3 regions of the Erwinia sp. CGal63 genome follow, and region 2 is predicted to be linked to each of the others. Evidence: predicted binding sites of a transcription regulator. Region 2 holds the regulator's gene; each other region holds the start of a gene.

Region 1 (8,002 bases), on a different contig from region 2:
AGCAGCCCGTTGAGATTAAAATCGTTGCGCTCTTCCACCGAGAAGGCGCTGCCTTTATTCAGCAGGGGAAACTCCAGCAGAATAGGGCCAGCGTAGGGAATATAAAGAGGGCGTTTACTTTCGTAGTCGAGTTCCATGTAAAATACTCACTGGGATCTAATGTTGTGGCCCAATCCTAAAATAATTCATCTGAAAGTACAGCATTTGTTAACAGCTGATAACAAAAGCGGGCGCTTTGCCGCAACTCAGAGGCTGCGGCCGTTGCGCTCAGCGTAGAGGAATGGTCTGCAGCGTGTCGCAGCCGAGAGCCTGTAAGGTCGCGGCGGTGGCCTGCCGTTGGATAAGACGGGCGTCGGGCGCCTCCGCCAGCACGGCACGCTGAATTTGCAGAACGTCATAGCCCGCGAGATTCAGCAGGATCAGCGCGGCCTGCAGCGGCGGCAGGCTGGGGTTGAAAGCGGCGTTTTCGGCATAGCTGCCGGCGAAGATGGCGCCGTCGGCCATCTGCAGCGCTACGCCGCTCAGCGCCTGCGAGTAGGGCGCATGACTGCGGTTGGCGGCCGCCAGCGCGGCGCGACAAAGCTCGTCCCCTTTGAGCGGTAAACCGTGATCGACTTCATCCAGCAGTAGCTTCTCAATCGCCAGATCGCGCGGGCCGAAGGCGTCGGGCAGATAATCGCCCAGCGTCGCCGGTTCGCGGCCCGGCAGGTTGATACGCAGCGCGGTGCCGCTGTTCAGCTCATTCATAAACTGGCGGCAGTGGCCGCAGGGCGTGTAGTTGACGGTAATCGCCTCCAGCCCTTGTTCGCCGCGCAGCCAGGCATGTGTCACCGCGCTTTGTTCCGCATGAACGGTTTGCTGCATCGTCGCGCCGGAGAACTCCATGTTGGCGCCAAACCAGAGATGCCCGCTTTTTCCCAGCGCCAGCGCGCCGACGTTAAAGCCGGAGAGCGGCGTCACGGCGCAGGCTGCGGCCAGCGGCAGCAGGGCGAAGGTCAGCTCGCGATTCTCCAGCCCGGTTTGCGTTCTGATGAGCTGCATCTGTTCAGGGGTAAAAAACGAGGGAAAGGTATCGGTCAATAAAGGCTGCAGCGCCGCCTGCAGCGGCGAAGGCAAAGCGGCGAAAGCCGCATGAAAACGTGATTGCATAGGGGCTTCTCTTGCATAGTTGGCCGCTTATTCTGGCGGGCAGCCACCGGGATGTATGTGATTATAATCACATAGATTATGCAATTTATGAAAGAGAACCACAAAATGCGCGACGCATCGCAAGTTTTACTGCCATAAACGCAGCAGCAGCGGAAAGAGAAACGGCGCCAGCAGTGAGGTGATAATGCCGCAGAGCACCAGCGCCAGCGAACTCCAGGCGCCTTCCTGGTAATCTACCTCCGAGCTGCGTGCCGTACCCAGCGCATGGGAAGCGTTGCCGATCGCCAGGCCGCGCGAGGATTTGCTGCGGATCTTAAAGAGATTGAGCACCATATGGCCGAAAACCGCGCCGAGCACGCCCGCGATCAGCACGCAAATAGCGCTGATGGCGGGAATGCCGCCCAGCGTGGCGGAAACGGCCATCGCGATCGGCGTAGTCACCGACTTGGGCATAATGGTCGCCGCTATCTGCGGCGTGGCGCCCATCCATAAAGCGATAGCTGTGCCGGAGATCATTGCCGTCATGCTGCCGATAAAGCAGACGCCGATAATCGACTTCCAGCGCGCGCGGATTTGATGCAGCTGCTCATACAGCGGCAGCGCCAGCGCCACTACGGCCGGCTGCAGCAGCTGGTTGAGGATAGCGCTGCCCTGAAAGTAGCGGGCGTAAGGCATCTGAAGCAGCAGCAGCAGCGGAATAATCGCCGCCACGGAGATCAATAGCGGGTTGAACAGCGTCAGTTTCACCTTCGTCGCCAGCCAGCGAGCGCAGAAAAACACCAGCAGGGTCAGCGGTAGCGACCACCAGATATCACTCATCCGCGCCTCCTTTTGCCTTGCCGAGCAGCTTATCGGCAACCACTCCTACGGTCAGCAGCACAATAAAGGTACTCACCACGCAGGAGATCACAATGGGGCCGAACTGCGCGCTGAGCAGCTCCGTATAGCCCATTACGCCGACGCTGATCGGCACGAACAGCAGCGCCATATAACGGATCAGCAGCATACTGCCAGGGCGCACCCAGTCGGGCGGCACCAGCTGAAAAGCCAGCAGGAAAAACAGGATCAGCATACCGATAATACTGCCCGGAATGGTGACAGGCAGCAGTGCCGCCAGCGCGTTGCCGGCATAGAGACAGAGACAGATAATCAGAAAGGCGCGCAGATAGCGCCAGATGGCCAGCAGTGCGGTACGCATGATTAGCTCCGGTTTTTCAACGCATTAATCATACGATCAACGGAATAAATGTGCCAGAGATCCCATTTTCGGATGGCGGGCGCCTGCGTTGGCCGAAAAGCGAATAAAAAAACGGGCGAATCGCTTCGCCCGTTGCTCTCTTATTTGACCTGCATCCCTGGCTGAGCGCCGCTGTCTGGCGAAAGCAGGAAGATCTCTTTACCGCCGGGGCCAGCAGCCATCACCATGCCTTCCGAAATGCCGAAGCGCATTTTACGCGGCGCCAGGTTGGCGACCATCAGCGTCAGACGACCGACCAGCACTGCCGGATCCGGATAGGCGCTGCGAATACCAGAGAAGATATTGCGCGTTTCGCCGCCGATATCCAGCGTCAGGCGCAGCAGCTTGTCAGAGCCTTCCACAAATTCGGCGTTCTGGATCAGCGCGATACGCATATCCACCTTAGCGAAATCATTGAAGTCGATGGTTTCGGCAATCGGCGCATCCGCCAGCGGGCCGGTCAGCGCAGGCTTGTTCGCCGCGGCCGCGTCCTCTTTCGAAGCCTCGATCAGCGCGTTGACCTTGTCCATTTCCACACGGCTGTAAAGCGCCTTAAAGGCGGAGAGAGTGTGATCCAGCAGCGGCTGCTCAATGGCGTCCCAGCTCAGCTCCTGATTCAGGAAGGCTTCGGCGCGCTCGCTTAAGGAAGGCAGCACCGGTTTCAGCCAGGTCATCAGCACGCGGAACATATTGATGCCCATTGAACAGATCGCCTGCAGGTCGGCATCGCGGCCTTCCTGCTTCGCCACGACCCACGGCGCCTGCTCGTCGACATAGCGGTTCGCCACGTCGGCCATCGCCATAATTTCACGTACCGCGCGACCAAACTCGCGGCTCTGCCAGGCTTCGGCAATGCTGGCGGACGCGTCGACAAAAGATTGATACAGCGCCGGATCGGCCAGCTCCGCCGACAGTTTGCCGTCGAAACGCTTGTTGATAAAACCGGCGTTGCGCGAGGCCAGGTTGACCACTTTGTTAACGATATCGGCGTTTACGCGCTGCACGAAATCTTCCAGATTAAGATCGATATCATCAATGCGCGAGGAGAGCTTGGCGGCATAGTAGTAACGCAGGCTGTCCGCGTCCAGGTGCTGCAGCCAGGTGCTGGCCTTGATAAAGGTGCCGCGCGATTTGGACATCTTGGCGCCGTTTACCGTCACATAGCCATGCACAAACAGGTTATTAGGCTTACGGAAGTTGCTGCCTTCCAGCATCGCTGGCCAGAACAGGCTGTGGAAGTAGACGATATCTTTGCCGATAAAGTGATAGAGCTCGGCGTCGGAATCTTTTTTCCAGAAAGCGTCGAAATCGATGTCGCCGCGCTTGTCGCACAGGTTTTTGAACGAGCCCATATAGCCGATCGGCGCATCCAGCCAGACGTAGAAATATTTGCCCGGCGCGCCCGGAATTTCAAAGCCGAAGTAGGGCGCGTCGCGGGAGATATCCCACTGCTGCAGGCCCGACTCGAACCACTCCTGCATTTTGTTGGCGACCTGCTCCTGCAGCGCGCCGGAACGGGTCCAGGCCTGCAGCATCGCGCTGAACTCCGGCAGATCGAAGAAGAAGTGCTCGGAATCGCGCAGCACCGGCGTCGCGCCGGACACCACGGATTTCGGATCGATCAGTTCGGTCGGGCTGTAGGTCGCGCTGCACACTTCGCAGTTATCGCCGTACTGATCCGGCGATTTGCATTTCGGGCAGGTACCTTTCACAAAGCGATCCGGCAGGAACATGCCTTTTTCCGGATCGTACAGCTGTGAAATGGTGCGGTTTTTGATAAAACCGTTCTCTTTCAGACGGGTATAGATCAGCTCGGACAGCTCGCGGTTCTCGTCGCTGTGCGTCGAGTGGTAGTTGTCGTAGCTGATGTTAAAACCGGCAAAGTCGGCCTGATGCTCCTGACTCATTTCGGCAATCATCTGCTCGGGCGCGATACCCATCTGCTGAGCTTTCAGCATAATCGGCGTACCGTGCGCGTCGTCGGCGCAGATGAAGTAAACCTCGTTGCCGCGCATTCGCTGGTAACGGACCCAAATATCCGCCTGGATATGCTCGAGCATGTGGCCGAGATGAATAGAACCGTTGGCGTAAGGGAGTGCGCACGTTACCAATATTTTCTTCGCGACTTGAGTCATAGTGAGACTTGCTATACCTGTTTAAAATAAGGGATTCCGATGTTACCCGAAAGGCCCGGCCTGCGTAAACAGCGCCGGGACGACCGCACTGTTTTTTGCCGCCTGCCGCTCGCCGCTATATCTGATATGCTCTGACTAACGTCATAAGAAAAAGGAGCCGGGATGATGCAACAGTCCCAACACTCGCCGGAAGCGCTGCGCGCGATGGTGATGGGCGTTTTAACCACGTTTGAACATCCAACGCTGCAGCGCAACCTGACCGCGCTGAAGGCGCTTCGCCACTGCGCCATGCTGGACGAGACGCTACATATTGAGCTGCAGATGCCTTTCCCCTGGCAGAGCGGCTTCGAGGCGCTGAAGGAGAGCGCCAGCGCCGAGCTGCTGCGGCTGACCGGCGCCGCCGCTATCAGCTGGAAGCTGAGCCTGGATATCGCCACCCTGAAAAGGGTGAAAAACCAGCCTGGCGTAAAAGGCGTGAAAAATCTTATCGCCGTCAGCTCCGGCAAGGGCGGCGTCGGCAAATCCAGTACGGCGGTAAACCTGGCGCTGGCATTAATCGCCGAAGGCGCGAAGGTCGGCCTGCTGGATGCGGATATCTATGGCCCGTCGATTCCCGATATGCTCGGCACGCAGAACGAGCGGCCTACGTCGCCGGACGGTACCCATATGGCGCCGATTATGGCGCACGGACTGGCCACTAACTCAATCGGCTACCTGGTGACCGACGATAACGCGATGGTGTGGCGCGGGCCGATGGCCAGTAAAGCGCTGATGCAGCTGCTTAACGAAACGCTCTGGCCGGATCTTGATTACCTGATCCTCGATATGCCGCCGGGCACGGGCGATATTCAGCTGACGCTGGCGCAGAATGTGCCAGTAACCGGCGCGATAGTGGTGACCACGCCGCAGGATATCGCGCTGATCGACGCCCGCAAAGGCATCGTCATGTTTGAGAAAGTTAACGTGCCGGTGCTGGGTATTGTGGAAAATATGAGCGTGCACGTCTGCAGCAACTGCGGCCACCATGAGCCGATCTTCGGCAGCGGCGGCGCGCTGGCGCTGGCGGAACAGTATCAGACGCGTCTGCTGAGCCAGCTACCGCTGCATATCACGCTGCGCGAGGATCTGGACGATGGCGAGCCGACAGTAGTGCGTCGCCCCGACAGCGAGTTCACCTGGCTTTACCGTCAGCTGGCGGGCCAGGTCGCCGCGCAGCTCTACTGGGACGGCGAGGTGATCCCGGACGATATCGCTTTCCGCGTGGTGTGATTTTCCCTGCAACGGGCGCGCTGTTTGCTACAGCACATAGTGCAGCAGCAAATACTCGCCCTGTTCGCTTTCGCCACTGCTGATAATCTGCCAGCCGTGACGCTGATAAAAAGCCAGCGCCCGCTGGTTCGCCTTCAGGCATTTCAGCGCGCCGGTCGAGGTGAAGCTTGCCTGCACGGCTTCCAGCAGTTCGCTGCCGATGCCCTGACCCTGGCGATCGGGATCGACAAATAAACTGTGCAGAAAGTTATCGGCCGGCAGCAGGGCGGCGAAACCCGTTCGATGCCCGTCGTGCTCCGCTACCAGAATGCGCTCGCCCAGCGTCACGCGGTCGAAATCCTCCAGCTGCCAGTCGCTGCCGTCAAGCCAGTGCCAGTTCGCTTTTCTGGCGGCCAGAAACAGCGTGCGTAAAAAAGGGCGATCGGCTTCGGTAAAGGCGCGTACCGTCATGCGTTTTCTCCCCAGACCGGCTTAACGTGTCTTTCGCTTTCAATGCCCGTGCCGCGATAGTCGTAATCGATTTTGCCTGCTTCAAAAAGCTGATCCAAAAGTCTGAAATTATCCGGCGGCGTGACGTTGCAGCGGCTGTTAAGCACGGTATCACGGATGGTAAAGGCGCGATCGCCGCGCGCGATTTGGTGCAGGTAACGCAGCATTTGCAGCGCCGCTACGCTAATACCGTATTGCTCATTAAGCGGTCTTGTCATTTTACTTCTCGTCAGGGCGATGGGTTATTTCAGCGTAGCGAACCTTAGCAAAAAGTCGCGGAGAGAGGAATTATGACGGGAAAAAACCGGCGACGAATGCCGCCGGAACAGGGATCAGAAGCTTACCGTGACGCCGCCGGAGAGCAGCCAGTCGTTGGCGCCTTCCTGTTGTAGCCTGCGCTGGTGGCGAAGCTGAGTGGAGAAGGTTACGTTGTCCGTAACGGCCAGACTGGCCTCGGTTTGCAGACTAAGCGCATCGCCGCCGTTGCCGGTACGGAAAGTATCGCTGTTAACACCGTCGCCGATGGTAACTTTCCCCTGGCCTGACGGACGTTTCAGCAGGTGCGCATCCGCGCCCAGCCGCAGCGTGCCTGCGCTTACCGGTAGCGAATAATCCCAGGCCAGCCCGCCGATCCAGGCCTCTCGCCGCTGCTGCTGATAGCTGACGCTAGCGCGATCGACATCGGTGAACTCTCTGACGCGCAGCTGCTGGTGGCGATAGCCGATATAGGGACGGAGTTGCCAGGTACCAAAATCCAGCGTTTTGCCCGCTTCGATTTCGCCAAAGGTTTGCCTGACGTGCGGCGAGGCCACGTTGCCGCGCAGATGCGTAACGATATCGCCTTTCAGCCAGCCGTAGCCGGAGAGCAGAGTCAGGTAATAATCGTCCATATGCCAGGCTAACATAAGATTCAGGGTGTTGTTATCAAATCTGCCCTGGCTGTAGCCGTCCGCTGCGGAAGGTTTGAAGGTCAAATCGCCCTGTGACCAGGCGCCGCTCAGGCTAAGCGACTGATTGTCGTTCTGCCATGAGGCCAGCGTTGCGCCCATCATCCAGCCTTTATAGCGGCTCTTGTAGCTGTAGCCATAGTCGAGAAAACCGTTGGCCGGGCGATAGCGCTCTTCGCCGCGATAACCGAAGATAAAGAAATCGGAACTGCCTTTTTGCGCGCTCTGCAGGGCGCTCTCTTTAAACAGCTGAGTGCGCTGCTCATCTGCGCGGAACAGCGCAGACGGCAGAGAAATATAGGCTGGAACCTGCGGCGTAACCGCGCGGCGCACGGGCGCTGACGGCGTGACGGCAGGCTGCTCTTGCTGCTGGCTATCCGTGTCATCGGCCGGCACGGTTTCGTCAGCAGGCGTTTCCGGCGTGGCTTCAGGCGTTTCGTCCGCAGGCGCTTCTGGCGTGGCTTCAGGCGATTCATCCGCAGGTGCTTCCGGCGTGGCTTCAGGCGTTTCGTCCGCAGGCGTTTCCGGCGTGACTTCAGGCGATTCATCTGCAGGCGCTTCCGGCGTGGCTTCGGGCGTTTCGTCTGCAGGCGTTTCCGGTATTACCTCTGGCGTTTCCGGCGTAGTTTCCGGGAGTTCAGGAACAGACGGCTCGCTAATTCCCTCTTCAGATAACAAGATATTCTGCAGACGATAGTCCCAGTATTGATTGCCGGAGCCGGTGACCTCGCGCTCGCTCGCCGCCGCTTTGCCCGGCGCGAAAGCATACAGGCCGT
Region 2 (8,002 bases):
GCAGAATGCCGCCCGTAAACTCAACGCCTGGCCCGGCACGCTGCCTGTGGATCTGACGCAGCTTAAAGCGCTGAAGAGACTCAGGGAGTTTGACGACGCCATCACCGCCAGAGCGCATGGTTTTCTGGACGCGACGGATTACTATCGCCGCTGTAGCGCCCTGCCGCTGCTGCCCGGCGTGCGCAAACCTTTACTGATCATTCATGCTAAAGACGATCCCTTTATGACCGAAGAAGTGATCCCTGCCGCAGGCACCTTGCCCGCCTGCGTGGAGTATCAGCTGACGCAGCATGGCGGACATGTGGGATTTGTGGGCGGAACGCTCTTGAGGCCGCAAATGTGGCTGGAGCAGCGTATTCCGCAATGGCTTTCAACCTGGCTGGACAACGATGATTATTCCCTGGAAAGAACTGGACCCGGAGACGCTCGCTAACCTGATCGAAGCTTTTGTGCTGCGCGAAGGCACTGACTATGGCGAACAGGAGCGATCGCTGGAGCAGAAGGTCAACGACGTTAAGCGTCAGCTCACCAACGGCGAAGCCGTGCTGGTGTGGTCGGAACTGCACGAAACCGTCAACATTATGCCAAAAGGGCAGATTCGTTAAGCGCGGCAGGCTGGCTGGCACCTGTGAATTTTTTGCGCCATCCGGCACTTTGTTGTTATTAATTAACCCTTTTTCGCGCCATCGCCGAAGGCGCGGATGATGACACGCCATAGCGAAACGTGATAACAATGGCGGAATAACGCTCACAGGAAACCCGACTATGTCCGCCAAACATCCCGTGATTGCCGTGACCGGTTCCAGCGGCGCGGGCACCACCACCACCAGCCTGGCCTTTCGCAAGATTTTTCAGCAGCTCAGCCTGCACGCGGCGGAAGTGGAAGGCGACAGCTTCCACCGTTTCACCCGGCCGGAAATGGATATGGCGATCCGCAAAGCGCGCGATATGGGCCGTCATATCAGCTACTTCGGCCCCGAAGCCAACGACTTTTCGCTGCTGGAGCAAACTTTCGCGGAATATGGCCGCAGCGGCAGCGGCCAGTCCAGAAAATACCTGCATACCTACGACGAAGCGGTACCGTGGAATCAGGTGCCCGGCACTTTTACGCCGTGGCAGCCGCTGCCGGAACCGACCGACGTGCTGTTTTACGAAGGTCTGCACGGCGGCGTAGTGACGCCGCAAAATAATGTGTCGCAGCATGTCGATCTGCTGGTTGGCGTGGTGCCGATCGTCAATCTGGAGTGGATTCAGAAACTGATCCGCGATACCAGCGAACGCGGCCACTCGCGCGAGGCGGTGATGGATTCCGTAGTGCGCTCAATGGAGGATTATATCAACTTCATTACGCCGCAGTTTTCCCGAACCCATATCAATTTTCAGCGCGTGCCGACCGTGGACACCTCCAATCCTTTCGCCGCGCGCGGCATTCCTTCGCTCGACGAAAGCTTTGTGGTGATCCATTTTCAGGCGCTGGAAAATATCGACTTCCCCTATCTGCTGGCGATGCTGCAGGGCTCTTTTATCTCCCATATCAATACGCTGGTGGTGCCGGGCGGCAAAATGGGGCTGGCGATGGAGCTGATTATGGGGCCGCTGGTCAAGCGGCTGATGGAAGGCAAAGCGATACAATAGCTTTCCGCCCGTGCACGGCCTGCCAGCACGCTGAGGATTCTCCCAAAAAAGGCCGGGATCGCCGCCGGTTCTGTAGAGGTAAGTTTAACAACTTCCTCTAATTCATTCAGTTAAGCGACTGTCAGCTTCGATCGCTAAAACGGCAGCGCGGCAGATTTCCCGCTATGCTGAAGCGAGACAACAGAAGACACTCATGCAAAGCTGTGCTACAAACAAGGCTGTATTTCGTCAGTACTCTACAGACCAGACGAAACGGGACGACATAACGAGCCCGGCGCTCGACAGAGAGCCGAATAACTTTCCTGCATGGGAAGCGCTTGACTATTTCAACGCCTGTCAGGGAACTCTGCCCCTGTATTTAGGCAAGATAACAACAGAGGATAACAGCGAATGGTTCTCGGCAAACCGCAAACAGACCCGACACTTGAATGGTTCCTGTCACATTGCCATATTCATAAGTATCCATCCAAAAGCACGCTGATCCACCAGGGCGAGAAAGCGGAAACCCTTTACTACATCGTCAAAGGCGCGGTAGCGGTGCTGATCAAGGATGAAGAAGGCAAAGAGATGATCCTGTCTTACCTTAATCAGGGCGATTTTATCGGCGAGCTTGGCCTGTTCGAAGAGGGTCAGGAGCGCAGCGCCTGGGTGCGCGCAAAAACGGCCTGCGAAGTGGCAGAAATTTCCTATAAGAAGTTTCGCCAGCTGATTCAGGTTAACCCGGAAATCCTGATGCGTCTCTCTTCGCAGATGGCGCGCCGTCTGCAGGTCACCTCCGAGAAAGTAGGCAATTTAGCTTTCCTTGACGTGACGGGCCGCATCGCGCAAACGCTGTTGAACCTGGCTAAACAGCCGGACGCCATGACCCATCCGGACGGGATGCAGATCAAAATCACCCGTCAGGAGATCGGTCAGATCGTCGGCTGCTCGCGCGAAACCGTTGGCCGTATCCTGAAGATGCTGGAAGATCAGAACCTGATCTCGGCGCACGGCAAAACCATCGTGGTCTACGGCACACGCTAAGCCGCTCTGTTTGTATGGCGCAACGATGCTGTTGCGCCTTTTCAGCCGGTACAGAGTGATGTGGCGCCGAATCATCTATCATCCCGAAGTCAATTACGCCCTGCGGCAAACGCTGGTGCTTTGCCTGCCTGTCGCCGTCGGCTGGCTGCTGGGCAATCTGCAAAACGGCCTGCTGTTCTCGCTGGTGCCGGCCTGCTGCAATATCGCCGGTCTGGATACGCCGCATAAACGCTTCTTTAAACGCCTGCTAATCGGCGGCGGCCTCTTCGCCTTCAGCAGCTTTCTGGTGCAGTATCTGGGCGACTACGCCGTTCCGCTGCCCGTTATCCTCTTCTCTATGGCCATGCTGCTGGGCGTCACTGGCGAAATCAGTCCGCTGCACGGCAGGCTGCTGCCCGGCGCGCTGATCGCCGGCATATTCACGCTGAGCCTGGCCGGACGCATGCCCATCTGGCAGCCGCCGTCGCTCTATATTCTGGGCACGGTCTGGTACGGCCTGTTTAACTGGTTCTGGTTCTGGCTGTGGAAAGAGCAGCCGATGCGGGAGACGCTGAGCCTGCTCTATCGCGAGCTGGCCGACTACTGCGAAGCGAAATATACCCTGCTGACGCAGCTCGCCGATCCGGAAAAAGCGCTGCCGCCGCTGCTGGCGCGCCAGCAGAAAGCGGTCGATTTGATCAACACCTGCTATCAGCAGATGCATATGCTCGCCGCGAGCAACGATAATCATCACAAACGACTGACCCGCGCGTTTCAGGTGGCGCTGGATTTACAGGAGCATATCGCCGTTAGCCTGCACCAGCCGGAAGAGGTGCAGAAGCTGGTGGAGCAGAGCCATGCCGAAGCGGTGATCCGCTGGAACGCGCAAACCATCGCCGCCAGGCTGCGCGAGCTGGCGGACGATATCCTTTATCACCGCCTGCCTGAACGATTCAGCATGGAGAAGCCGCTTCAGGCGCTGGAGAAAATTGCCCGCCAGCATCCCGCCAATCCGGTCGGCAACTTTTGCGCCTGGCACTTCAGCCGCATCGCGCGCGTGCTGCGCACCCAGCGTCCGCTCTATCAGCGCGATCTGATGGCGGATCGGCAAAAACGCCTGCCGCTGCTGCCCGCTATCAAAAGCTATCTGTCGCTGAAATCCGCCGCGCTGCGTACCGCAGGTCGCTTTGCGGTGATGCTCGCTTTCGCCAGTTCGCTGGCGCTGTTCTTTAATCTTCCCAAGCCTTACTGGATTCTGATGACGGTGATGTTCGTCAGCCAGAACGGCTACAGCGCAACCAGAGTGCGCATCCAGCACCGCGCGCTGGGTACCCTGGCCGGTCTGGTGATAGCCGCGCTCACGCTGCGTTTTCAGGTGCCGGAATCGGCGGTGCTGCTGGTGATGCTGACGCTGACGCTGGCGGGTTATCTGGTAATCCGCAAATACTACGGGCTGGCGACGATTGGCTTTACCGTCACGGCGGTTTATTCGCTGCAGCTGCTGTCGCTGAACGGCGCCGATTTCCTGCTGCCGCGCCTGCTGGATACGCTGATGGGCTGCCTGATCGCTTTCGGCGGCATGGTCTGGCTGTGGCCGCAATGGCAAAGCGGCCTGCTGCGACAAAATGCCCATGACGCGCTGGAAACCTATCAGGAAGCGCTGCAGAAGCTGCTGGGCGACGAGCAGGATCCGCAAAAGCTCGCCTGGCAGCGTATGCGCGTCAACCAGGCGCATAACGCGCTGTTCAACTCGCTGAATCAGGCGATGCAGGAGCCAGGCTTCAATGCCAGCTATCTGGCGGATATGAAACTGTGGGTTACGCATAGCCAGTTTATCGTCGAGCATATCAACGCCATGACCATTCTGGCGCGCGAACATACCATGCTGACGCCGCAGCTGGCCGAGCGCTACCTGCAGGCGTGCGAGATAGCGCTGCAGCGCTGTCAGCAGCGGCTGGAGTATGACGGCCCAAGCTCAGAGAGCAACGTGCTGGATACGCAGGTAGAGTTTCATCGCGGCGCCACGACGATCCTGGAAAGGCATGTAAAAAGGATCCTGAGCCATCTGGCGGTGATGCACACCATCTCTTCGCTGGCCTGGAGCAACCGGCCTCATCATGGCCGCTGGCTGTCGCGACATCTGCGAAAATCGGCGTAGGTGCGCCTTTCAGGATGTAAGAGGGGTTGGGATGCGGCCCTGAAGTAAAACCGGAAGCGAGCGGCTTCCGGCTTTTACCTTAAGCCAGCACTTTTTTCACGGCGGCGGCGAAGCGGCTCATGCCCTCTTCGATGTCGGTCGGCTCAATCACCAGCGACGGCACGAAGCGGATGACATCCGTACCGGCATTCAGGATCATCACGCCTTCCGCCGCGGCGGCGTTGAGAATATCGCGAGCTTTGCCCGCATGTTGCGGCTTCAGCGCCGCGCCGATCAGCAGGCCTTTGCCGCGAATATCGCTGAACAGATCCAGCTGCGCATCCAGCGCTTTCAGCGCGACGACAAACTGTTCGCGACGCGCTTCCACGCCGTTAAGCACTTCCGGCGTATTGATGATATCTAACGCTGCTTCCGCCACCGCGCACGCCAGCGGATTGCCGCCGTAGGTGGTGCCGTGGACGCCTGGCGCCATGACCGAGGCGATCTCGTTGCTGGTCAGCATGGCGCTGACCGGGAAGCCGCCGCCCAGCGCTTTGGCCGAGGTCAGGATATCGGGCCGTACGCCGTAATGCTCATACGCAAAAAGCTTGCCGCTGCGGCCCATGCCGCTCTGCACCTCATCCAGCACCAGCAGCGCCTGGTGTTTGTCGCACAGCTCGCGCAACCCTTGCATAAACTCCTGAGTAGCGGGCATCACGCCGCCTTCGCCCTGAACCGGCTCCACGACAATAGCGCAGGTGTGATCGTCGATAACCGCTTTCACCGCGTTGAGGTCGTTAAAAGGCACGTGAACGATATCGGCCGGTTTCGGGCCGAAGCCGTCAGAGTATTTCGGCTGGCCGCCTACGGAGACGGTAAACAGCGTCCGACCGTGGAAAGCGTTATGAAAGGCGATGATTTTGCTTTTAAACGGCGAATGACGTTTGGTGGCATAGTAACGGGCCAGCTTAAACGCCGCCTCGTTGGCTTCCGCGCCGGAGTTGGCAAAGAACACGCGTTCAGCGAAGGTGGCGGCAATCAGCTTGCTGGCAAGGCGCAGCGCGGGCTCGTTGGTGAAAACGTTGCTGGTATGCCACAGGGTTTCGCCCTGGGTTTTCAGCGCTTCCACCAGCGCCGGGTGGCAGTGTCCCAGCGCGGTAACGGCGATGCCGCCGGAAAAATCGATATACTCTTTGCCCTGCTGATCCCAGACGCGGCTGCCTTTTCCTTTGACCGGCACAAACTGCGCTGGTGCATAAACAGGCAAAATCACTTCGTCAAACGTCGAGCGCGTTACCGCTAATTTTTCCGCTGCCATTGCCAACCTCTTCTTTTTTACGTTACGTAGCCGTGAAATTATAATCACAAAATATGCATAAAAAATCACTTGAAGGCAAACGAATTTATTGCCTGAGAAAATTCTCCAGCAGCTGATGTCCCTGCTCGCTGAGAATGCTTTCCGGATGAAACTGCACGCCTTCCAGCGGCAGCGTGCGGTGACGCAGACCCATGATCTCGTCCCGCTGGCCTTCCCGCATCGACCAGGCGGTTACTTCAAACTCAGCCGGCAGCGAATCGGCTTCGACAATCAACGAGTGATAGCGCGTAACCCTTAGCGGATTATTCAGCCCGGCGAACACGCCGCTCTCATTATGCTCAATCAGCGAGGTTTTACCGTGCATTACTTCACGCGCCCGCACGACGCGAGCGCCAAAAGCCTGCGCTATCGCCTGATGCCCGAGGCAGACGCCAAGAACAGGGATTTTCCCGGCGAATTCGCGGATCGCCGCCAGCGAAATCCCGGCCTCGTTCGGCGTGCAGGGGCCAGGCGAGATCGCCAGCCTTTCAGGCCGCAGCGCGCTAATCTGCTCCAGCGTCAGCTCATCGTTGCGCCGTACCTGAACCTCAGCGCCCGCTTCACAGAAATATTGGTAAAGATTCCACGTAAAAGAGTCGTAGTTGTCGATCAACAGCAGCATGAACGCTCCGAAAAAAAAGAAAACGCCGCTATTCTACGCGTTTTCCTCCCGCTCGCTGATTACTTTGCCGAAAGCAGCCTCCAGCAGCGATAAATCGCCCGCCAGGCTTGCCTTAACCGCCGCCTGCCAGCTTTCGGCGTCAATGCGGCTCCACTGGATATCGCAGCCGGCATGGATAATCAGCTGCTCGAAGAAAAGGCGCTGGGCGCGACCGTTGCCACGCAGGAAAGGATGCAGCACGGTCAGCTCGCAGTAGTACCAGGCCAGCCTTTCCGCCATGCGATCCAACGGCAGGTCGGCCAGGCCGTTCTCCTCTTCCAGCGCCTGCATCAGCGCGTTGCCCTCTTTCTCAATATATTCAAAATGGCAGCAGGGCGTATCGCCGATAGCGATATCGACCTCGCGCAGCTCGCCCGCGTCATCCAGCACGTCGTGAAAAAGCGCGCGATGCATGGCGCGCAGGTGCGGTAAACCGGGATTATGCGTACCCAGCTCGGGCAGAGAGCCGTTCAGTAAAAAGCTCGCCAGGAAGTTGGCCGGCAGACGCTGCTGCCAGAGCGTGTTTTTTTGCTTGTCGGTGAGCTTTCTGGACATGAGATCTCCTTGAATGGGTGATTGCGGCACGTAGCGCTTAGCTTAGTATAAGCAGCAATCCCCCATTCGGAGCGTTAAGGCAGGACTTTCGCGGAGAGAATGACTACCGGTTTCACCGGGACGTTCTGATAAGGGCCGACGTTTTTGGTCGGTACCTGGGCGATTTTATCCGCGATTTCCTGGCCTTTAACCACCTTGCCGAAAACGGCGTAGCCGAAGTCGCGTTGGCCATGATCCAGGAAAGCGTTGTCCGCCACGTTGATAAAGAACTGGCTGGTGGCGCTGTCTTTATCGGCGGTACGAGCCATAGCTATGGTGCCGCGCTTGTTCAGCAGACCGTTATCCGCCTCGTTCTTGATCGGCGCGTTGGTTGGCTTTTGCTGCATATCGGCGGTGAAGCCGCCGCCCTGCACCATAAAGCCAGGGATGACGCGATGGAACACGGTATTGTTGTAGAAACCGTTGTTGACGTAATCAACGAAGTTCTTCGTAGAAATCGGGGCCTTTTGATTATTGAGTTCCAGCTCAATATTGCCAGCGGAGGTGGTCAGCAGCACGTGCGTGTCTCCCTGTGCCGCCAGAGCGGAAGCGGAGAGCGTGGAGAGTGCGAAAACGGTGGCGACCGCTGTCAAAGTACGTTTTAACATGAAAGATT
Region 3 (8,002 bases), on a different contig from region 2:
GACGTGCTCTACGTGCTGATTAACCCGAAAATGCGAGGCTGACCATGAGCGAAGTTCTGACGGCGGGCGGCGCGGCGCCGCTGCGCAAACCCGCCAATCGGGTGCTGAAGAAATTTCTCGGCAATAAAAGCGCGATGATCGGCGCGGTTATCGTCACGCTGTTTGTGGCCGTGGCGCTGCTGGCGCCCTGGCTGACGCCGTTCGATCCGATTAAAGCGGACTTTCTGGCGGTGCGCAAAGCGCCATCCGCGCTGCACTGGTTCGGCACCGACGAGTTAGGCCGCGATATTCTGTCGCGGATGGTTTGGGGCGCGCGCACCTCGCTGCTGGCGGGCTGCATTTCGGTCGCCATCGCCATTCTGATCGGCGTGCCGCTGGGGCTGATCGCCGGCTACTGGCAGGGGATTTGGGACGGTGTGATCTCGCGCTTTATCGAAGCGCTGCTGGCCTGCCCGTTTCTGATTTTGGCGATTGCGCTGGGCGCTTTTCTCGGCCCCAGCCTGGGCAACGCGATGATCGCTATCGGCCTCTCCGCCATGCCGATTTTCGCCCGGCTGACGCGCGGCCAGGTTATCGCTATCCGCAACGAAGAATATATCGACGGCGCGCGCGCCATCGGCCTGCCTGACCGCTGGATAGTGCTGCGCTACGTGCTGCCCAACGTACTGTCGCCGATCCTGGTGCAGGCCACGCTCGCGATAGCCTCTGCCATTATTACCGAAGCGAGCCTGTCGTTTCTGGGCCTGGGCCAGCAGCCGCCCAATCCTTCCTGGGGCGCGATGCTCAATACCGCTAAAGGCTTTCTGGAGCAGGCGCCCTGGATGTCGATCTTTCCTGGCCTCGCCATTTTTCTGATTGTGCAGGGCTTTAACTTGCTGGGCGACGGACTGCGCGACGCGCTCGATCCGCGCAACGATTAATTCTAAGGAACCGCTATGAGTGGAATCAGTGATTTTAACGTGGGCTACCCTTCTTACCGCGTGCCGATGATGGGCCGCAACGCCGTGGCCGCCTCGCAGCCGCTGGCGGCGCAGGCCGGAATTAAAATGCTGCAGCTGGGCGGCAACGCGGTAGACGCGGCGGTCGCTACCGCTATCGCGCTGACCGTGGTGGAACCGACGGGCAACGGCATCGGCAGCGACGCTTTCGCTATTGTCTGGGACGGCAACGAGCTGCACGCGCTGAACGCATCAGGCCGCGCGCCTGCCGCCTGGTCGCGCGAGACGTTCGCCCATCTGCAGGCGATGCCGGAGATCGGCTGGGATTCCGTGACCGTGCCGGGCGCGGTTTCCGCCTGGGTCGAGCTGGCGGAACGCTTCGGCACGCTGCCGCTGACCACGCTGGCGCAGCCCGCCATCGACTATGCGCGCAACGGCTTCCCGGTTTCGCCGCTGATCGGCCATCTGTGGCAGCGCGGTTATGAGAAGCTGCGCGACCAGCCAGGTTTCAGCGCCTGTTTCGCGCCAGAAGGGCGTCCGCCGCGCGTGGGCGAGCTGTTCCGCAATCCCTGCCAGGCCGCGACGCTGGAGAAAATCGCCGCCAGCAACGGCGAAGCTTTTTATCGCGGCGAGCTGGCGGAAAAGATCGCCGCCTTCGCCAAAGAGCACGGCGCGGCCCTGACGCTGGACGATCTGAAAAACCATCGCGCCGACTGGGTAACGCTGCTTTCCCGTCCTTTCGCAGGCGGTTCGGTGCAGGAGCTGCCGCCCAACGGCCAGGGCATCGCCACGCTGATGGCGCTGGGCATTCTGGAGCAGTGGGATATCGGCCGCTACGAGCCCGATTCCGTGCAGTGGCTGCATCTTTCCATCGAGGCGATGAAGCTGGCGCTGGTGGATCTGGAGCGCTATATCGCCGATGAAGAGCATATGGCGTTTCCGGCGGAACTGCTGCTGAGCGACGACTATCTTAAGCAGCGCGCCGCGCTGATCGACCCTAATCAGGCCGGTGATTTCACCTTTGGCGCGCCGCAGCAAAGCGGCACGGTCTATCTCTCCACCGCCGATGCCAGCGGCATGATGGTCTCTTTTATTCAGTCCAACTATATGGGTTTCGGCTCTGGCGTCGTGGTGCCCGATACCGGTATCAGTCTGCAGAATCGCGGCGCAGGGTTTGTGCTGGAAGAGACGCATCCCAACGTGGTGGCGGCAAACAAACGCGCCTTCCATACCATTATTCCGGCCTTCGCGCTGGATGGCGACGGCCAGCCGCTGATGTCGTTCGGCGTGATGGGCGGCCCGATGCAGGCGCAGGGACATTTACAGATGGCGCTGCGCATTATGCTGCACAAGCAGAATCCTCAGGCGGCTATCGATGCGCCGCGCTGGCGAGTGGTGGAAGGTCGGGAAGTGATCGTAGAGCCGGCGTTCGATCGCAATACGATCGCTGCGCTGCGCGCTATGGGCCATCACATCGTGGTGGAAGACCCGCTGCAAACCTATAGCTTCGGCGGCGCGCAGGCGATCGTCCGCGATCCGCAGGGCTTCTGGATCGCCGCCACCGAAAGCCGCAAAGATGGGCAGGCGCTGGTTTTTTAAGATGAGCGAGGCCGCGCCCAATCCGGCGCGGCTTTTTCTGGCTTTACTGCCCTTTAAACCGTTTTATCCGATGGAGACGCCATTTTACCGATGCGTTCGGCCAGCTGCTGCGCCAGCATCTCATTCTGCGAGCCGGTCGGCGTCGGGCTGCGGCTCTCTGCCGAATGTGGCGTAGCGGCTGTCGAACTGTCGCCACTGGAAGGCAACGGAACATCCTGTCCGGTAGCTATCGATGAAGCCCGGCTCGACGGCAGCGGAACATCCTGTCCGGTAGCTATCGATGAAGCCCGGCTCGACGGCAGCGGAACATCCTGCCCGGTAGCTATTGATGAGGCACGGCTCGACGGCAGCGGAACATCCTGTCCGGTAGCTATCGATGAAGCGCGACTCGACGGTAACGGAACATCCTGCCCGGTAGCTATTGATGAGGCACGGCTCGACGGCAGCGGAACATCCTGTCCGGTGACCGTTGATGAGGCACGGCTCGACGGCAGCGGAACATCCTGTCCGGTGACCGTTGATGAAGCCCGGCTTGACGGCAGCGGAACATCCTGCCCGGTGACCGTTGATGAAGCCCGGCTCGCCGGTAGTGGAACATCCTGCCCGGTTATCGCTGATGAATGGCTATCGCTATCCGCGTTCGCCGCGCCGGTGTTAGTTGCGTGAGCCTGTCGCACATTGCTGTAGACATTCATGGCGGCGTTTTTCATAAGATTTTTTGCAGCCGACGATCCCACGCCTGCCAGTCCCTGCCCGAAGTAAGCCAGGGCGGCGGTGGGCAAGTTAGCCGCCTGCGCGGCGCCTTCCCGCAAAGCACGGAACGCCGGATTAGTCAGTAAATCCTGCGGGCTGATGGGCATATTGCCGATGGCGGCTTTCATCACGCCGTCGCGCGCGGCGCTCTTCGCGATATTGGTGCCGCCAAGTCCGGCGCCCAGCGCCACCATTTCAGCCAGCTGATTGATGGTGAGCAGGTTGGCAAAACCGGCTCCCCATTTCTGCAGAGTCGCCGCATCTTTCGCCACGGTGGCGACCCGGTTTTTCGCCCCGTTAACCAGCTGACCCGAAACGGAAGTATCGGTCAGCGCGCTATAGCGCTCTTTCCAGTCGCTGCGGCCAAACAGGAATTCAGGGCCGTGGAGTTTATTGTATTTATTCTGTACGACGGCGCTCATGGAGCCTGCCGCCACGGTCAGTACGGTACCCACGGACTGATTGGCGATATAGCCCGGCTTTGCCGCGCCGGCAAGAATGCCCACAGGCGGATTGCGCGGATCGTTTTCTTGCAGCGTCTGGGTGCCGGCGGCAAGCCCGCCGGTGATAACGTTACGGGCATCAAAGCCCAGGCCGCCCATCCCCGCCTGACCAATCTTGTGTAAGGCGCCGTCCCGCTTTTTCATCACTTCCTGCATAAAAGGCTCCAGCTTTTCCGCATCGGCCTGCAGCCATTTGGTGTCTTTCAGGCTGGTATCGAGCACTTTTTCCAGCACCGCTTTCATCCCTACTGCGGTAACGCCGCCCGCCATACCCGTGGCAAAATCGTGCATTGGCGTACCTGGCTGCAGGCCCAGATGCTGTGCGATCCCCTTACCGATAAGATCTCCCGGCACGCCGGAAAGCGCGTAGCCAAGCGCGTTAGCGCCGCCTTCGAGCAATGAGGTAATCTGATCGAGCATTTCGGCTTTGGCGAGCGTCGCTTTCACATCATCGACATCGTGGCCGATTTCGTCATACAGCACCGTCGCTTTCTGATGCAGGTGGTTGCGGATTTCCGCTCCGCCCGGAAAATGGTTCTCCAGCAGATGCGCGATGCGGTCGATCTCCTGTCGCCGCCCCTCGCCAGCGCCGTCCACGCCCGCCGTAGCGTTTGCCGCCTGTGCGCCGCGCTGCTGCAGCTGCATTGCGTTCTGATTAAGATCGGGGGCGACAGGACGCCCATGACCGCCTACGTGATTGACCATGTTACTCACTCCATAGATTATCTGCTGCGAATAAGCCGACGCCGGGCGTCAGCACGCTATAACCTTGTGAAATGAGTACCACCGCTTCCCATCGCACAACGATAACCCTGAGTGAAAGTTCCCCGTGTGAAGTTTCATCGTCAGAAGATAAACTTATGGTTTTGTGATGCGATTCATAAATATGTCATATACCGACGGAGATCGTTAGCCGCAGCTGGCCTGATAAAATTTATTCACGGTTCGGCAACAGTTTGCCGTATTCTCACCAGGCGAACTATTCTTCAGGGGCGACACAGGTCGCCCTTTTGCTTGTAAGCCTTTTATTACAGGAGTTACTTCCGATGACGACAGGAACCCTTCGCGGCTGGACGCGCCTGCTGGCGCCTTTTATCGCACTGCTGCTGGTTTTTCAGCTGGCGGGCTGCGGCGATAAAGAAGCGGATCAGCGCAAAGCCTTTATCGATTTTCTGCAAAATACGGCGATGCGCAGCGGCGAACATCTGCCCGCGCTCAGTGAGGATCAGAAACAGCGCTTCGGCAATTACGCCAGCGACTACGCGATTGTTTACGGCTTTACCCAACAGGTTAACCGCGCGATCGACAGCGGCCTGAAGCCGGTGGTGGATGAGCTTTCCGCTATCCGCACGCCGCAGGACTACCTGACCCGCCGCGAGTCTCTTCGTCAGGCCAGCGGTTCGCTGGACGTGCTGGCGCAGCAGATCCAGACGGCGAAAACCCAGGCCGACAGCAGCAAAGCAGGGCTGAAGCAGCCAGCGGAGCTGAAAACGGTGTATGACAACCTCTATAACAAGGTCGTCACGCAGCCGGCCACCACGCTGCTGCCTCTGCTGCCCGCTCTGCAGAAGCTGAGTCAGGACGCGGTACAAACGGGCGACTTCCTGCAGCAGCAGGGATCGCAGGTGACTTTCAACGGTCAGACCGTGCAGTTCCCCAGCCAGCAGCAGGCTACGCAGTACAACACGCTGATGAGCAATATCTCCGCCAACGCTCAGGCGCTCGGCCAGGCGCAAAACGCGCTGCAGAGTCAGTAAGTTCTCTCGATTCGGGTCGCGCGCTTTGCGACCCGTTTCGCCAGCAGACGATAACGCCCGCCGCTAAAAATAATTTGTGAACTACATCACGTATTAAGCATAAAGTCCGCCGATAAAAGTGTGATATCAATCACATACAACCCTGCCACCCGATTAATTATCAGACAGATTCCGGCGATTTTCTCTCCTTTACGTGACCCATATCACTAAACAAGCCCCCGATTACCGCTTCATCCGGTGATTTCGATCACACTTCGTACCCTGACTACGCAGCGTCAAAAACGCGTGCTAGAGTCCGCCTGCACAGGGCAATGTTTTAAACAAAATTCAGCGCGCTCTCTTGTCGGCGCGTACCAATAAGGGGTGTGCTTGTATGTCCTCATCAGATATCAAGATTAAAGTGCAAAACTTTGGTCGCTTTCTGAGCAACATGGTAATGCCAAACATCGGCGCGTTTATCGCCTGGGGTATTATCACGGCGCTGTTTATTCCTACCGGCTGGCTGCCGAATGAAACCATGGCCAAGCTGGTCGGCCCGATGATCACCTATCTGCTGCCGTTGCTGATCGGCTATACCGGCGGTCGTCTGGTCGGCGGCGATCGCGGCGGCGTGGTTGGCGCGATTACTACTATGGGCGTGATCGTCGGCGCGGATATGCCGATGTTCCTCGGCTCGATGATTGTCGGGCCGCTGGGCGGCTGGGCGATTAAAAAGTTCGACCAGGTCGTTGACGGTAAAATCAAAAGCGGCTTCGAGATGCTGGTCAACAACTTCTCCGCCGGTATCATCGGTATGCTGCTGGCGATTCTGGCTTTCCTGGCTATCGGCCCGCTGGTGGAAGGTCTGTCGCATATTCTCGCCGCAGGCGTCAACCTGATGGTGCAGACCAATCTGCTGCCGCTGACCTCTATTTTCGTCGAGCCGGCGAAGATCCTGTTCCTGAACAACGCCATCAACCACGGTATCTTTTCGCCGCTGGGCATCCAGCAGGCCAGCGAAGCCGGTAAATCTATCTTCTTCCTGATTGAGGCGAACCCAGGTCCTGGTATGGGCGTGCTGATGGCCTATATGTTCTTTGGCCGCGGCAACGCCAAACAGTCTGCAGGCGGCGCGGCGATCATCCACTTCCTGGGCGGTATTCACGAAATCTACTTCCCGTATGTGCTGATGAATCCGCGCCTGATTATCGCCGTGATTCTGGGCGGCATGACCGGCGTCTTTACGCTGACGCTGCTGAACGGCGGCCTGGTTTCTCCGGCTTCGCCAGGCTCTATTCTGGCGGTGCTGGCGATGACGCCAAAAGGCGCCTACTTCGCGAATATCGCCGCTATCGTCGCTGCTTTCGCCGTTTCCTTCGTGGTTTCCGCCGTCCTGCTGAAAACCAGCAAGGTGAAAGAAGATGACGATATCGAAGCGGCAGCGCGTCGCGTTAACGAGATGAAAGCGCAGTCCAAAGGCCAGACCGTCTCTACCGCTTCTGCAACCGACGGCATCAACGGCGATCTGAGCCACGTGCGTAAAATCATCGTGGCCTGCGACGCGGGCATGGGCTCCAGCGCCATGGGCGCAGGCGTGCTGCGTAAAAAGGTTAACGACGCGGGTCTGAGCAATATCTCCGTGACCAATACCGCCATCAATAACCTGCCGGGCGATGTGGATCTGGTCATTACCCATCGCGATCTCACCGAGCGCGCGATCCGCCAGGCGCCACACGCGCAGCATATTTCGCTGACCAACTTCCTGGACAGCGGCCTTTACACCGACCTGACGGCGCGTCTGGTGCAGGCGAACCGCAGCGAAGGCCATCGTGAAAAAGTTACCGCCGCGCTGAGCGACAGCTATGACGACGGCCAGCAGCATCTCTTTAAACTGGGCGCGAGCAATATCTTCCTCGGCAATCACGCTACGGATAAAGAGCAGGCGATCCGCTTCGCAGGCGAGCAGCTGGTGAAAGGCGGCTATGTCGAGCCAGAATATGTGCAGGCGATGCTGGATCGCGAGAAGCTGACGCCAACCTATCTGGGCGAATCCATCGCCGTGCCGCATGGCACCATCGAAGCGAAAGATCGCGTGCTGAAAACGGGTATCGTATTCTGTCAGTATCCGCAGGGCGTGCGCTTTGGCGAAGATGAAGAGGATATCGCTAAGCTGGTCATCGGCATCGCGGCTCGCAATAACGAGCATATTCAGGTGATTACCAGCCTGACCAACGCGCTGGATGACGACAGCACTATCGCTCGTCTCGCCACCACCAACGACGTGCAGGAAGTTCTGGATCTGCTGTCAGGCAAACAGCCAGCGTAAGCGTCTCAGACTACAAATTACCCCAGGGCCGGGCATGCCCGGCTCTCTTTTCGGGTCGGGCGTGTCCGGCCTTTCATCAATATGGGAAAAATTATGAAAGCTCTTCACTTTGGCGCCGGTAATATCGGCCGCGGTTTTATCGGCAAG

Evidence for each region. The regulator CRP, encoded in region 2, controls carbon source genes, mostly activating them, when cyclic AMP is high. The targets are predictions, from matches to a motif close to ATGTGANNNNNNTCACAT.
Region 1: a site for CRP is predicted at 1,205-1,222, ahead of cdd (cytidine deaminase). Genes of this name have one in related genera too.
Region 3: a site for CRP is predicted at 5,669-5,686, ahead of MKZ79_RS16205 (PTS mannitol transporter subunit IICBA). Genes of this name have one in related genera too.

The regions. Positions count from the first base shown of each region.
Region 1 is NZ_JAKUMN010000001.1:247,659-255,660, forward strand. Features, by position in the region: gene MKZ79_RS01010 (NAD-dependent malic enzyme) at 1-137, opposite strand, end outside; gene cdd (cytidine deaminase) at 268-1,149, opposite strand; gene MKZ79_RS01020 (CidB/LrgB family autolysis modulator) at 1,276-1,968, opposite strand; gene MKZ79_RS01025 (CidA/LrgA family protein) at 1,961-2,347, opposite strand; gene metG (methionine--tRNA ligase) at 2,488-4,521, opposite strand; gene apbC (iron-sulfur cluster carrier protein ApbC) at 4,684-5,790, shown strand; gene MKZ79_RS01040 (GNAT family N-acetyltransferase) at 5,818-6,240, opposite strand; gene MKZ79_RS01045 (hypothetical protein) at 6,237-6,497, opposite strand; gene MKZ79_RS01050 (S6 family peptidase) at 6,612-8,002, opposite strand, start outside.
Region 2 is NZ_JAKUMN010000008.1:45,502-53,503, forward strand. Features, by position in the region: gene MKZ79_RS19360 (hydrolase) at 1-433, shown strand, start outside; gene MKZ79_RS19365 (YheU family protein) at 390-605, shown strand; gene MKZ79_RS19370 (phosphoribulokinase) at 766-1,635, shown strand; gene crp (cAMP-activated global transcriptional regulator CRP) at 2,026-2,658, shown strand; gene MKZ79_RS19380 (YccS/YhfK family putative transporter) at 2,717-4,795, shown strand; gene argD (bifunctional acetylornithine/succinyldiaminopimelate transaminase) at 4,875-6,092, opposite strand; gene MKZ79_RS19390 (aminodeoxychorismate synthase component II) at 6,178-6,753, opposite strand; gene MKZ79_RS19395 (putative adenosine monophosphate-protein transferase Fic) at 6,787-7,347, opposite strand; gene ppiA (peptidylprolyl isomerase A) at 7,422-7,994, opposite strand.
Region 3 is NZ_JAKUMN010000005.1:212,103-220,104, forward strand. Features, by position in the region: gene MKZ79_RS16180 (ABC transporter permease) at 1-42, shown strand, start outside; gene MKZ79_RS16185 (ABC transporter permease) at 45-920, shown strand; gene MKZ79_RS16190 (gamma-glutamyltransferase family protein) at 936-2,537, shown strand; gene MKZ79_RS16195 (hypothetical protein) at 2,591-4,498, opposite strand; gene MKZ79_RS16200 (DUF3053 domain-containing protein) at 4,840-5,550, shown strand; gene MKZ79_RS16205 (PTS mannitol transporter subunit IICBA) at 5,924-7,855, shown strand; gene mtlD (mannitol-1-phosphate 5-dehydrogenase) at 7,949-8,002, shown strand, end outside.